Regions from separate parts of the Streptomyces sp. NPDC048278 genome, predicted to be linked through region 1. Evidence: riboswitches for the same ligand, from Rfam matches in the RefSeq annotation. Region 1 holds a riboswitch; each other region holds the start of a gene.

What was found. A riboswitch is a leader RNA that binds a small molecule or an ion and turns the genes downstream of it on or off. The one in region 1 is predicted to bind S-adenosylmethionine.
Region 2: linked by a shared signal. The riboswitch ahead of AB0D74_RS42655 (putative leader peptide) and the one ahead of thrC (threonine synthase) in region 1 are both predicted to bind S-adenosylmethionine.
Region 3: linked by a shared signal. The riboswitch ahead of AB0D74_RS42100 (amino acid ABC transporter permease) and the one ahead of thrC (threonine synthase) in region 1 are both predicted to bind S-adenosylmethionine.

What each region holds. Positions count from the first base shown of each region.
Region 1 is NZ_JBEZLP010000015.1:152,965-156,229, reverse strand. Features, by position in the region: gene AB0D74_RS26055 (trehalose-6-phosphate synthase) at 1-504, opposite strand, end outside; gene AB0D74_RS26050 (glucosyl-3-phosphoglycerate synthase) at 599-1,543, opposite strand; SAM riboswitch class I at 1,701-1,862, shown strand; gene thrC (threonine synthase) at 1,881-3,164, shown strand; gene AB0D74_RS26040 (ubiquitin-like small modifier protein 1) at 3,208-3,265, shown strand, end outside.
Region 2 is NZ_JBEZLP010000040.1:65,956-69,220, reverse strand. Features, by position in the region: gene AB0D74_RS42665 (MerR family transcriptional regulator) at 1-255, shown strand, start outside; gene AB0D74_RS42660 (DUF427 domain-containing protein) at 325-1,140, opposite strand; SAM riboswitch class IV at 1,618-1,731, shown strand; gene AB0D74_RS42655 (putative leader peptide) at 1,766-1,882, shown strand; gene AB0D74_RS42650 (ABC transporter substrate-binding protein) at 2,103-3,265, shown strand, end outside.
Region 3 is NZ_JBEZLP010000039.1:38,630-41,894, forward strand. Features, by position in the region: gene AB0D74_RS42095 (amino acid ABC transporter ATP-binding protein) at 1-352, opposite strand, end outside; gene AB0D74_RS42100 (amino acid ABC transporter permease) at 349-1,332, opposite strand; SAM riboswitch class IV at 1,722-1,845, opposite strand; gene AB0D74_RS42105 (glutathione S-transferase C-terminal domain-containing protein) at 1,923-2,795, opposite strand; gene AB0D74_RS42110 (hypothetical protein) at 2,960-3,091, opposite strand; gene AB0D74_RS42115 (hypothetical protein) at 3,252-3,265, shown strand, end outside.

The sequences.
Region 1 (3,265 bases):
GCGGAGCATCCGCGGGGCCAGTGCCAGGTGGTAGTCCTGGATGACCACCACCGCACCCTCGGCCGCCTCCTGCGCCAGCGCCTCGGCGAACGCGCGGTTGTAGGCCTGGTACGACGCCCACCGGCGGCGGAACTCCGCGTCGAAGACCGGTTCCAGCGGGGTCTGGTAGAGCATGTGGTGGACGAACCAGAGCGCCGAGTTCGCGATGCCGTTGTACGCGTCGGCGAAGACGTCCGCGTCGATGTCGAGCATCCGGACCTGCTGCCCGCCGGTGTCCCCGGCCGGCAGCCGGCCGCCCTCGGCCCGCCGTACCGCCTCGCGGTCGCCGTCGCCCAGCGCCGCGCACACCCATACGGCGTCGGCGTCGGGCCCGATGGCCGAGAGCCCTGAGACCAGCCCGCCGCCGCCCCGTTTGGCGTGCAGCGAACCGTCTTCGCGCAGGTCGTACGAGACCGGGCCGCGGTTCGAGGCGACCAGCACCTCGGCACCGCCGGTGGAAGCCATGGGGGAAGCCATACGCGTCAACCTAGCCCGGCCCGGAAACGCTCAAACGTACGGCCGCGCCCGACGCGCCGCCGTATACGGCCGTACGGCGAACTCACGCCACTTTGCGTTCCGCGTACTCCGCGATCTCCGCCATCGGCGGCCGTTCCTCCGTGTCCACGGAGTACGTGCGCGGTTCGAAGCCGTCCTCGCCCCGTTCGAACTGGGTGAGGGAGGGGCGGATCAGGTGGCCGCGCGCCAGCCGCAGCTGGGCCGTGCGGTAGATCGCGGCGGACATCCGGCCGAGGGCCTGGCCGTCCTGGTGGCGGTGCTTGCGGACGCCGACGTCGACCTGGGCCAGCGCGTCGAGCCCGACCAGGTGCAGGGCGTCGACCAGCATGCCCAGCTCCACGCCGTAGCCGACCGGGAAGGGGAGCTGTTCGAGGAGCGAGCGGCGGGCCGCGTACTCGCCGCCGAGCGGCTGGACGAAACCGGCCAGCTGCGGCCAGTGCATGTTCAGCAGCGGGCGGGCCATCAGCTCGGTGACCCGGCCGCCCTGTCCGGCGGCGCCGCCGAGCGGGCGGTCGTACATCGCCTTGACCAGGTCCACGTCCGGGTCGGTGAGGAGCGGGCCGACGATGCCGGTGACGAAGTCGGAGGAGAAGTCGCGCAGGTCGGCGTCGATGAAGCAGACGACGTCACCCGACGTGACGAGGAGCGAGCGCCAGAGGACCTCGCCCTTGCCGGGGACGGCGGGGATGCGGGGCAGGATCGCGTCGCGGTGCACGACGCGGGCGCCGGCCGCCGCGGCGACGGCCGCCGTGCGGTCGGTGGAGCCGGAGTCGACGACGACGATCTCGTCGACGAGCGGCACCTGCTGCATGAGGTCGTGGCGGATGACCGCGACGATGTCGCCGACGGTCTCCTCCTCGTTGAGCGCGGGCAGCACCACGCTGACCGTCTGCCCGGAGGACCGTTTGGCGGCCATGACCCGGTGCAGCGGGCGATCGGTTACGGACCAGGAGCGGGTGGCCAGCCAGCGCTCGACTTCTTCCAGCACGGTCAGCGGCTCCTCACTGTCACGGCCACACGACGACGTGTGATCCATCTCGCGGTTCGGACGACTCTCTCAACTGTCCTGGCCTTCGGTTACAGTCTTGAACAACGCCGATGACCATCGCATGTCCTGGGGTCACCCGGCGTTGACAACCACATACCGCTCATCCAGAGGGGCAGAGGGAAACGGCCCGTTGAAGCCCCGGCAACCCTCCAGTCGGTTCTCGTAGATCGCCGATCAGTGTCGATCGTTCGCGAGGCTCCCGGCTAGGGAAGGTGCCAAATCCGTCTCACGGCGAGATGCGTCGTGAGGAAGATGAGGAGAAAGGGCCTCGCCTCACATGGCTGTGCAGACTGTTGCAAGCACCACGGATTCCACCGTAGACCTCGGCCCCGCCGCTGCCCTGAGCTGCCGCGAGTGCGGTCACCGGGTGCCGCTCGGCCCGGTCTTCGCCTGCGAGGAGTGTTTCGGCCCGCTGGAGATCGCGTACGACTTCTCGGCCTACGACACCGAGGAACTCCGCAAGACGATCGAAGCGGGTCCCGCGAACATCTGGCGCTACGCGCCGCTGCTGCCCGTCCCCGCGGACGTGGCGACCAAGCCGAACATCAACCCCGGCTGGACCAAGCTGGTCCAGGCCGACAACCTGGCCCGCGAGCTCGGGGTGACCGGCGGGCTGTACGTGAAGGACGACTCGGGCAACCCGACGCACTCCTTCAAGGACCGCGTCGTCGCCCAGGCCGTCGAGGCCGCCCGCGCCTTCGGCTACACCACCCTCTCCTGCTCCTCCACCGGCAACCTGGCCGGCGCGGTCGGTGCCGCCGCCGCCCGGGCCGGCTTCCGTTCCTGCGTCTTCATCCCGCACGACCTGGAGCAGGGCAAGGTCGTCATGGCCGCGATCTACGGCGGCGAGCTCGTCGGCATCGAGGGCAACTACGACGACGTGAACCGTTTCTGCTCCGAGCTGATCGGCGACCCGGCCGGCGAGGGCTGGGGCTTCGTCAACGTCAACCTGCGGCCGTACTACGCGGAGGGCTCCAAGACCCTGGCGTACGAGATCTGCGAGCAGCTCGGCTGGCAGATCCCGGACCAGCTGGTCATCCCGATCGCCTCCGGCTCGCAGCTCACGAAGATCGACAAGGGGCTGCAGGAGCTGATCAAGCTCGGTCTCGTCGAGGACAAGCCGTACAAGATCTTCGGTGCCCAGGCCGAGGGGTGCTCGCCGGTGTCGGTGGCCTACAAGGAGGGCCACGACGTGGTCCGCCCGCAGAAGCCGAACACCATCGCCAAGTCGCTGGCCATCGGCAACCCGGCGGACGGGCCGTACGTCCTCGACATCGCGCGGCGCACCGGCGGTGCGGTGGAGGACGTCACCGACGAGCAGGTCGTCGACGCCATCAAGCTGCTCGCGCGGACCGAGGGAATCTTCGCGGAAACAGCCGGCGGAGTGACGGTTGGAGTCACCAAAAAGCTCATTGAGAATGGGCTGATTGATCCGGCAAAGTCGGTCGTTGTACTCAACACCGGTGATGGACTGAAGACGCTGGACGCGGTGGCGGGGACTGGACTCACCGCGACCATTCGCCCGAATCTGGAGTCTTTCCGCGAAGCCGGGCTCGCCTGAGTCCCCCGAGAAATAGGGCGTTGCCCAGACCGGAGGTAAAAACGTGAGCGTCACCGTTCGCATCCCCACCATCCTGCGCACCTACACCGGTGGTCAGGCCG
Region 2 (3,265 bases), on a different contig from region 1:
GGTCCTGACGAGGTGGCCAGGGTCCGGGTCGTCCGTGAGCTGCTGGCGCTCGGTCTCACCGTCGAGGACCTGTGCGGCATCGCCGACCGGCTCGCCCAGCTCGACGAGGTCCCGCCAGGTCGATGCGGGCAACCCGACGGCGACCGGCCCGGCTCCGGGGTGATCGCCCGCAGGCTCGCGGCCCTCGGCGCCGAGATCGACCGGCTGACCCGACTGCGCGAGGCACTGGCCCTGCGCACCTTCGGCCGGCCGTGACAACGCGTCGTCGGACGCGGGTCCGGCACCGGACGTCCACGCCCGCGGTCGATATCGCGGCGTCGGCCGTCAGGCGCGCTGCTGTTCCGTGAGTGCCTTGGTGAAGTGGGTGACGGGGCGCGCCACCCGTTCGCCGTCGAGGGTGATGTCGACGGCCTCGTTGTAGAAGGCGAAGAGCCCCCGGACGGCGCCGACCGCGGGCAGCGGGTCCGGGTAGCTCCAGACGACGTCGGGCGGAACGTCGGCCTCGCCGCGCCACGACCAGTACTCGGCGGTGCCCTTGTACGGGCAGCCGGTGTGGTGGTCGGTGGCTTCGAGCAGGTCGAGGCGGACGTCCTCGCGCGGGACGTAGTAGCGGGTGGGCAGGCCGGTCTCGAAGAGCAGGACCGGGCGGCGGGTGTCCGCGACGACCGTGCCGTCGATCTCGACCACGAGGTGCCGGCTGCTGGGGACGGCGTCCACCCGCTTGTGCGGGTCACGGGGGTGGACGAAGATCTCTTCCTCCTCCTCGTACCAGTGGTCCAGGCCCCGTCCGACACGCCGGAACCACTCGAAGGCGATGTGGTCGGCCAGGTCGGCGGCCGGGAAGGTCCAGGCCGCGTTCGCCAGCAGCTCGCCGTCGACCTCGACGTCGTAGAAGATCCGCGAGCCGGTGTGGGTGCCGGTCGGCGGGTTCTTCGCGGGACGCAGGAGGTCCTCGCGCACCTCCGCGCGCGGGAACGCGTACAGCGGTACGGGGACACCGGGTTCCCAGACGAGGACGGGGTGGCGGCTGTCGACGACCGTGACGTCACCCTTGCGGCCCCGCACCCAGCGTTCGCTCGGTTCCCACAGGAGCCCCTCCGGAGTGGTCCGCACGGCCTGTGCGGTGGGGAACGTGCTCATGGGCGGCTCTCCTTCGGCTGGTTCACGCGCAAGTGGTCCTCGGCGTTCCCACGGGCACGCTCCCACACGAGACGGGTTCGAACGCACGTACCGGCGCTCAGGAATGGGACGTTCCCCCTGGTGGTCGATGCGCGGGCCGGCCGGTGACCAGGGTTCGGCGGGTTGCCGGTCGAGGCCGGAGCGGGCACCGCAGCCGTGGCCGACGCCGGGCGTGTCGTGCGGGACGGCCACAGCGCCACGCCGAGCGCGGCCAGGGCCCTGCGGGCGGCGAACACCCCTGCCGGGGCGGTGCTGTCGACGACCATGCGGCCCTTCCCGAGCGGGCTCCGGGTACGGACGCGCGGGAGCGCAGGCAGGCGCGAAAGGGGCGGCAGCGTCCACCATCCGTTCCGGCCCGTGAGACGGCCCCGGCCTCCCGAGGAGGGCGTCGGGTTGCGGCATTGACGTACGCCGAAACCGATCCGTAGCATCACCCACGGCATTGAGTGTCAGCGTCAAGCCCTGGCTCGCTGACCGGCAACCCTCCCGCGCGGTGGGGTGCTCCAGGTGAAAGCCTGGCGGGGTCGCCGACGACTCCCGCAAGCGCGTGGCCCCGTGACCGGGGCCGGAGAAGGGGAGGACAGGTATGCGGCACCGCCACGACCCTGTCGCCTCCCCCGCCGACGCCACGGCGTACTCCAGGCTCTCGCGCCGGCGCCACATCGATCTGAAGCGCTCGACCAGCTGCCTCTGTCGGGCCTGACCCGCCCGGCCGCCGCCGGCTGACGTCCGTCACCGGCTCCGGCTCCTTCGCGTCGTCCTTCCCCCGCGTCACCGGTTCCCGGTGGCGTCCGCATGCCCGTTCCCTGTCTGCGCAGCGCTTCCCTGGCCGGAGTCGATCCGCCCGGGCCGCACACACCCGCACGCCCCTGCACATCCGTGCGCGGTCGTGCCTCGGTGACACGAGTAGGAGAACCACGTCCGTGACAGCACTTCCGGATTTCAGACCCTCCCGATGGGCGCCCCTCGCCGCGCTCCTGACCACCAGCGTCCTGCTCACCGCGTGCGGTTCGGGTTCGGGCGACGACAGCTCCGGCGGCGGAAGCGGCCAGGCGAAGTCCGGCGGCACCCTGACCTTCGCGGTCGGCTCCGACTCCGGCTGCGTGGATCCGCAGCAGGTCGGCAGCAACGACACCATCTACTCGGTGCGCCAGATCGTGGACTCGCTGACCGACCAGGACCCGAAGACCGGCAAGATCGTGCCGTGGCTCGCCAGGAGCTGGGAGATCAGCGCCGACGCGACGACGTTCACGTTCCGGCTGCGGTCGGGGGTGACCTTCAGCGACGGGTCGAAGCTGACCGCGCAGGTGGTCAAGGACAACTTCGACGCGGTGCCGAAGCTCGGCGCCCTGGGCACCCTCGCCGAGGGTTACCTGAGCGGCGTCAAGAGCACCACCGTGGTCGACCCGCTCACCGTCAAGGTGGCCTTCAAGCAGCCCAACGCCCAGTTCCTCCAGGCCACTTCGACCCACTCGCTGGGCATCGAGTCCTCGGCCAGCGTGCAGCGGAGCCCGCAGCAGAAGTGCAGCGACGGGGTGGTCGGGTCCGGGCCGTTCGTGCTGAAGCAGTACGTGCAGAACCAGTCGATCACCCTGGACAGGCGCACCGGGTACGACTGGGGCTCCGCGCTGTGGACGAAGAAGGGCGAGGCCTACCTGGACAAGGTGGTGTACAAGGTCGTCCCGGAGGCCGGAGTGCGGGCCGGCAGTCTCCAGTCCGGCCAGGTGGACGTGATCAGCAGCGTCGGCAAGGCCAACGAGGCGGCGCTCAAGGGCGGCCAGGTCGCCCTCCGGAGCCGGGCCAACCCCGGTGTGGTGTTCGGCCTCGGGCTCAACAACGCGCGGCCCCTGCTCAAGGACGTGAAGGTCCGCCAGGCGATCCTGGCCGCCGTCGACCGCAAGCAGATCGCCGACACCGTCTTCCCCACCGGCACCCGGCCGGCCACCAGCGTGCTGGCGCACACCACGCCCGACTACACCGACCTCTCCACCGATCTCGCCTTCGACGCGGCCAGGGCCAAGTCCCTGCTGGATCAGGCAGGCTGGAAGGCCGGAAGCGACGGCATCCGCGCCAAGGGCGGCAAGAA
Region 3 (3,265 bases), on a different contig from region 1:
CCAGCACGGTCAGATGCGGGAAGAGGTTGAAGTTCTGGAAGACGAAGCCGATCCGGCTGCGCTGGCCGAGAATGGTCCGCTCGCTCAGCTCCTTGAGCCGGTCGCCCTGCCGCTTCACGCCGATCAGCTCGTCGTTGATGCTGACGTAGCCGATCTCGGGCTTCTCCAGGTGGTTGATGACCCGGAGCAGGGTGGACTTTCCGGAGCCGGACGGGCCGATGATCACGGTGACCTCGCCGGGCCGCACGGTCAGGTCGACGCCGTCGAGGACGCGGTGGGTGCCGTACCACTTGTGGACGTCGTGGATCTCCAGGGCGGCGGGGGCCGTTTCCAGGGTGTCGGTGGTGCTCATACGGCGGCCTCCCGGCGGATGCGGGCGCGCAGGTCGGCGACGCCGGCCCGCAGTTTCTGCAAGGGGGTCGGCGGCAGGGAGCGGGTGGCGCCCCGGGCGTAGTACCGCTCGACGTAGAACTGGATCACGGAGACGATGCTGGTGAGGATCAGGTACCAGACGGTGACCACCAGCAGCAGCGGCACGATGTCGCCCGGGTAGGTGGAGCCCATGCTCTGGGCGGTGCCGAACAGGTCGAGCAGCGAGACGTAGAAGACCAGTGAGGTGCTCTTGATCAGGCCGATCAGCTGGTTGACGTAGTTCGGGGTGATCGACCTGAGCGCCTGCGGGAACACGATCTTCCGGAACTGGTAGCCCTTGGGCAGGCCGAGCGCGGCGGCGGCCTCGTGCTGGCCCTGGTCCACGGAGAGGATGCCGCCGCGGACCACTTCGGCCGCGTAGGCGGCCTCGTTGAGGCTGAGGCCGATGACGGCGATCGCCATGTCGGTGGCGAGCTTCGACTCGTCGAAGGAGAAGAAGGCGGGCCCGAAGGGGACGCCGATGCTCAGCGTCCTGTACAGGGCGCTGAAGTTGTAGAGGAAGAGCAGGACCACGATGAGCGGTATGGAGCGCAACGCCCAGACGTAGGTCCAGCTGACCGCGCGCAGCACGGGGCTCTTGGAGAGCCGGGCCAGGGCGAGCAGGACACCGCCGAGCAGGCCCAGCACCGCGCTGTAGGCGGTGACTTCGAGGGTGATGACCAGTCCGTCGAGGATGGCCGGGCGCAGGAACCAGTAGCCCCAACGGTCCCACTGGTAGAAGGGGTTGGTCACCAGTCCGTGTACGAACTGGGCGACCAGAACCAGGACGACGGCGGTGGCGATCCACCGGCCCGGTTTGCGCAGCGGCTGAACTCGCTGCGCTGTCAAGGGCCTTGATGGTTCGTCGGCGGCGGTCGGCGCGTCGGGGGCGGCGATCGTGGCGCCTGGGGGTTCACTCATGGCGGGCTCCGGCGGAGTCGGACACCCACGTGTTCCCACGGCGGGGGCCGCGCACCGGGCCGTGTGCGGGCACGGAACGGTGCGCGGGGGCGCGCGGGGCACGGGGCGGGGCGGACGGCGGCACACCGGGCGGCCGGTGTTTCGACGGGGACGCTGGGGTGCGGAGCTGCGGGAAACCGGCGGAAAGGCCTGGTCAGACCCGACAGCGGGCACAGCCCGGTGCGGTACACGCGCTACACAGGGCGCTGTTGACACGGAGCAGGTCGACGGCGCGGTCGGCGACGAGCGGGCTCGGGTACGGGCGTACGCAGCCCTCGGCACGGCGCTGGGCCGTCCTGGAAGCTGCGTACATGTCCGTCACCTGTCACTGTCGTGCCGGCCCCGAGGGGCACTCGCGCTTACCGAATCGTCGCTTGCCGAAACGTCGTCGGTCCGGTCGTCACCTGGGGCACCCCACCGCGGTGCGAGGGTTGCCGGTCAGCTAGCCAGGGCTTGATGCTGACGCTCATGACCGTTCTGGTCCGTAAGTAACGCAGTTGCCCGAACGAATGTCAACGCCTGTCCGATGGGCGAAACGGTTCAGACCGCTCTCACCTGCGCCGACCGCGCGGAGCGTCCGCCGCGTGGCCTGCCCAGTCCAGGATCTGGACAGCCGCGCCGGCGGCCTCCAGGCCCTGGCAACGGCCGTGGTGGCGGCGGGCGATGCCGTCGAGGTCGAGGTGCGCGCCGAAGGCCGGACGGGCCGCCAGCCGCCGGGCGTAGGCCCACAGCACCGGATGGCCGGCGATGGCGTGCACGGCGGCGGCGTCCAGGTGGTTGCGGTGCACGGTGTCGAGTTGCACGAGGGTCACCCACAACTCGATGTCCGCGGCGGTGAGTTCTCCGCCGACCAGGAACTCCACCCCGGTCAGCCGGCGCTCCAGCTCGTCCAGGGCGGCGAGCAGCACCTCCAGCGCCTCCGGGTCGCCGCCCTCGCGCCCGGCACGCTGCGCGGCCTGTTCGACGTCCTCGGCGCACAGCCGCTCGACGGCCTCGATCTCGGCCTCGGCGCCGCACGGGTAGAGCCGGGCGACCCCGTCGCCGAAGTGCTGGTCCAGGTCGCGCAGGATGTCCCGGCTGTGCGTGCTGACGATCCGGCCGGACCAGCCGTCGCTGAACACCGGTGCGAGGGCCGGTCCCGAGTAGCGGTGCGCGCTGGCCTCGTACAGCGGGCGCAGCACCGCGTGGCTGCCGTCGGGACAGTCCGGGACGGCGGGCAGGTAGGTGACCGGACAACAGTCGTCCAGGGCGAGCAGGCTGTGGCCGACGGCGATGCGGAGGCCGTCGGGACAGGCCGTGGAGAGGTGCAGCCGGTAGCGGCGCGGCACGGCGTAGTGGCCGCTGCGCGCGTCGCGGCCGATGCGGCCCCGGAAGCCGGGGGCGGTGCGGACGGACGGCAGGGCGGCGAGTGGAGTGATGGACATGCGTCTCCCCGGGGGCGGGCGGGCGCGCGGACGTACGCGCGGCGGAAGCGTTCGTCGGTGGGTTCTCGGTGAGCTCTGGGTGAGCCGTTGCTCGGTGAGCTCTGGGTGAGCCGTGGTGGCTCCCGGCGGGTGGGGGCCCGCCGCGTGCGGCCGGGACCGGGCGCTCAGCCTCTGCGGCCGGTCGCGCCGCACATCCGCAGCAGGTCGATGTGCCGGCGGGAGGTAAGCAGGGGGGCCGTCCAGGGTGCGGGGCTCTCGCGGCGCTGTCTGCCGGTGAGCGTGCGCAGGCGACCCATCGTTCCCTACCTTTTCACTAGGATTCCCACCTGGAGTGTCGATCGGCCCCCGCCCGGCGTCAAGGGGGCGTCCACGCCTGGGACACCCGGCCCCGACTTGCCGTCGGCCCGCAGGGGCGGTGCGCTGGTGGCGGAGGCCGAGCGACAGGAGTCGGAGCCGATGACCGAGCCCCC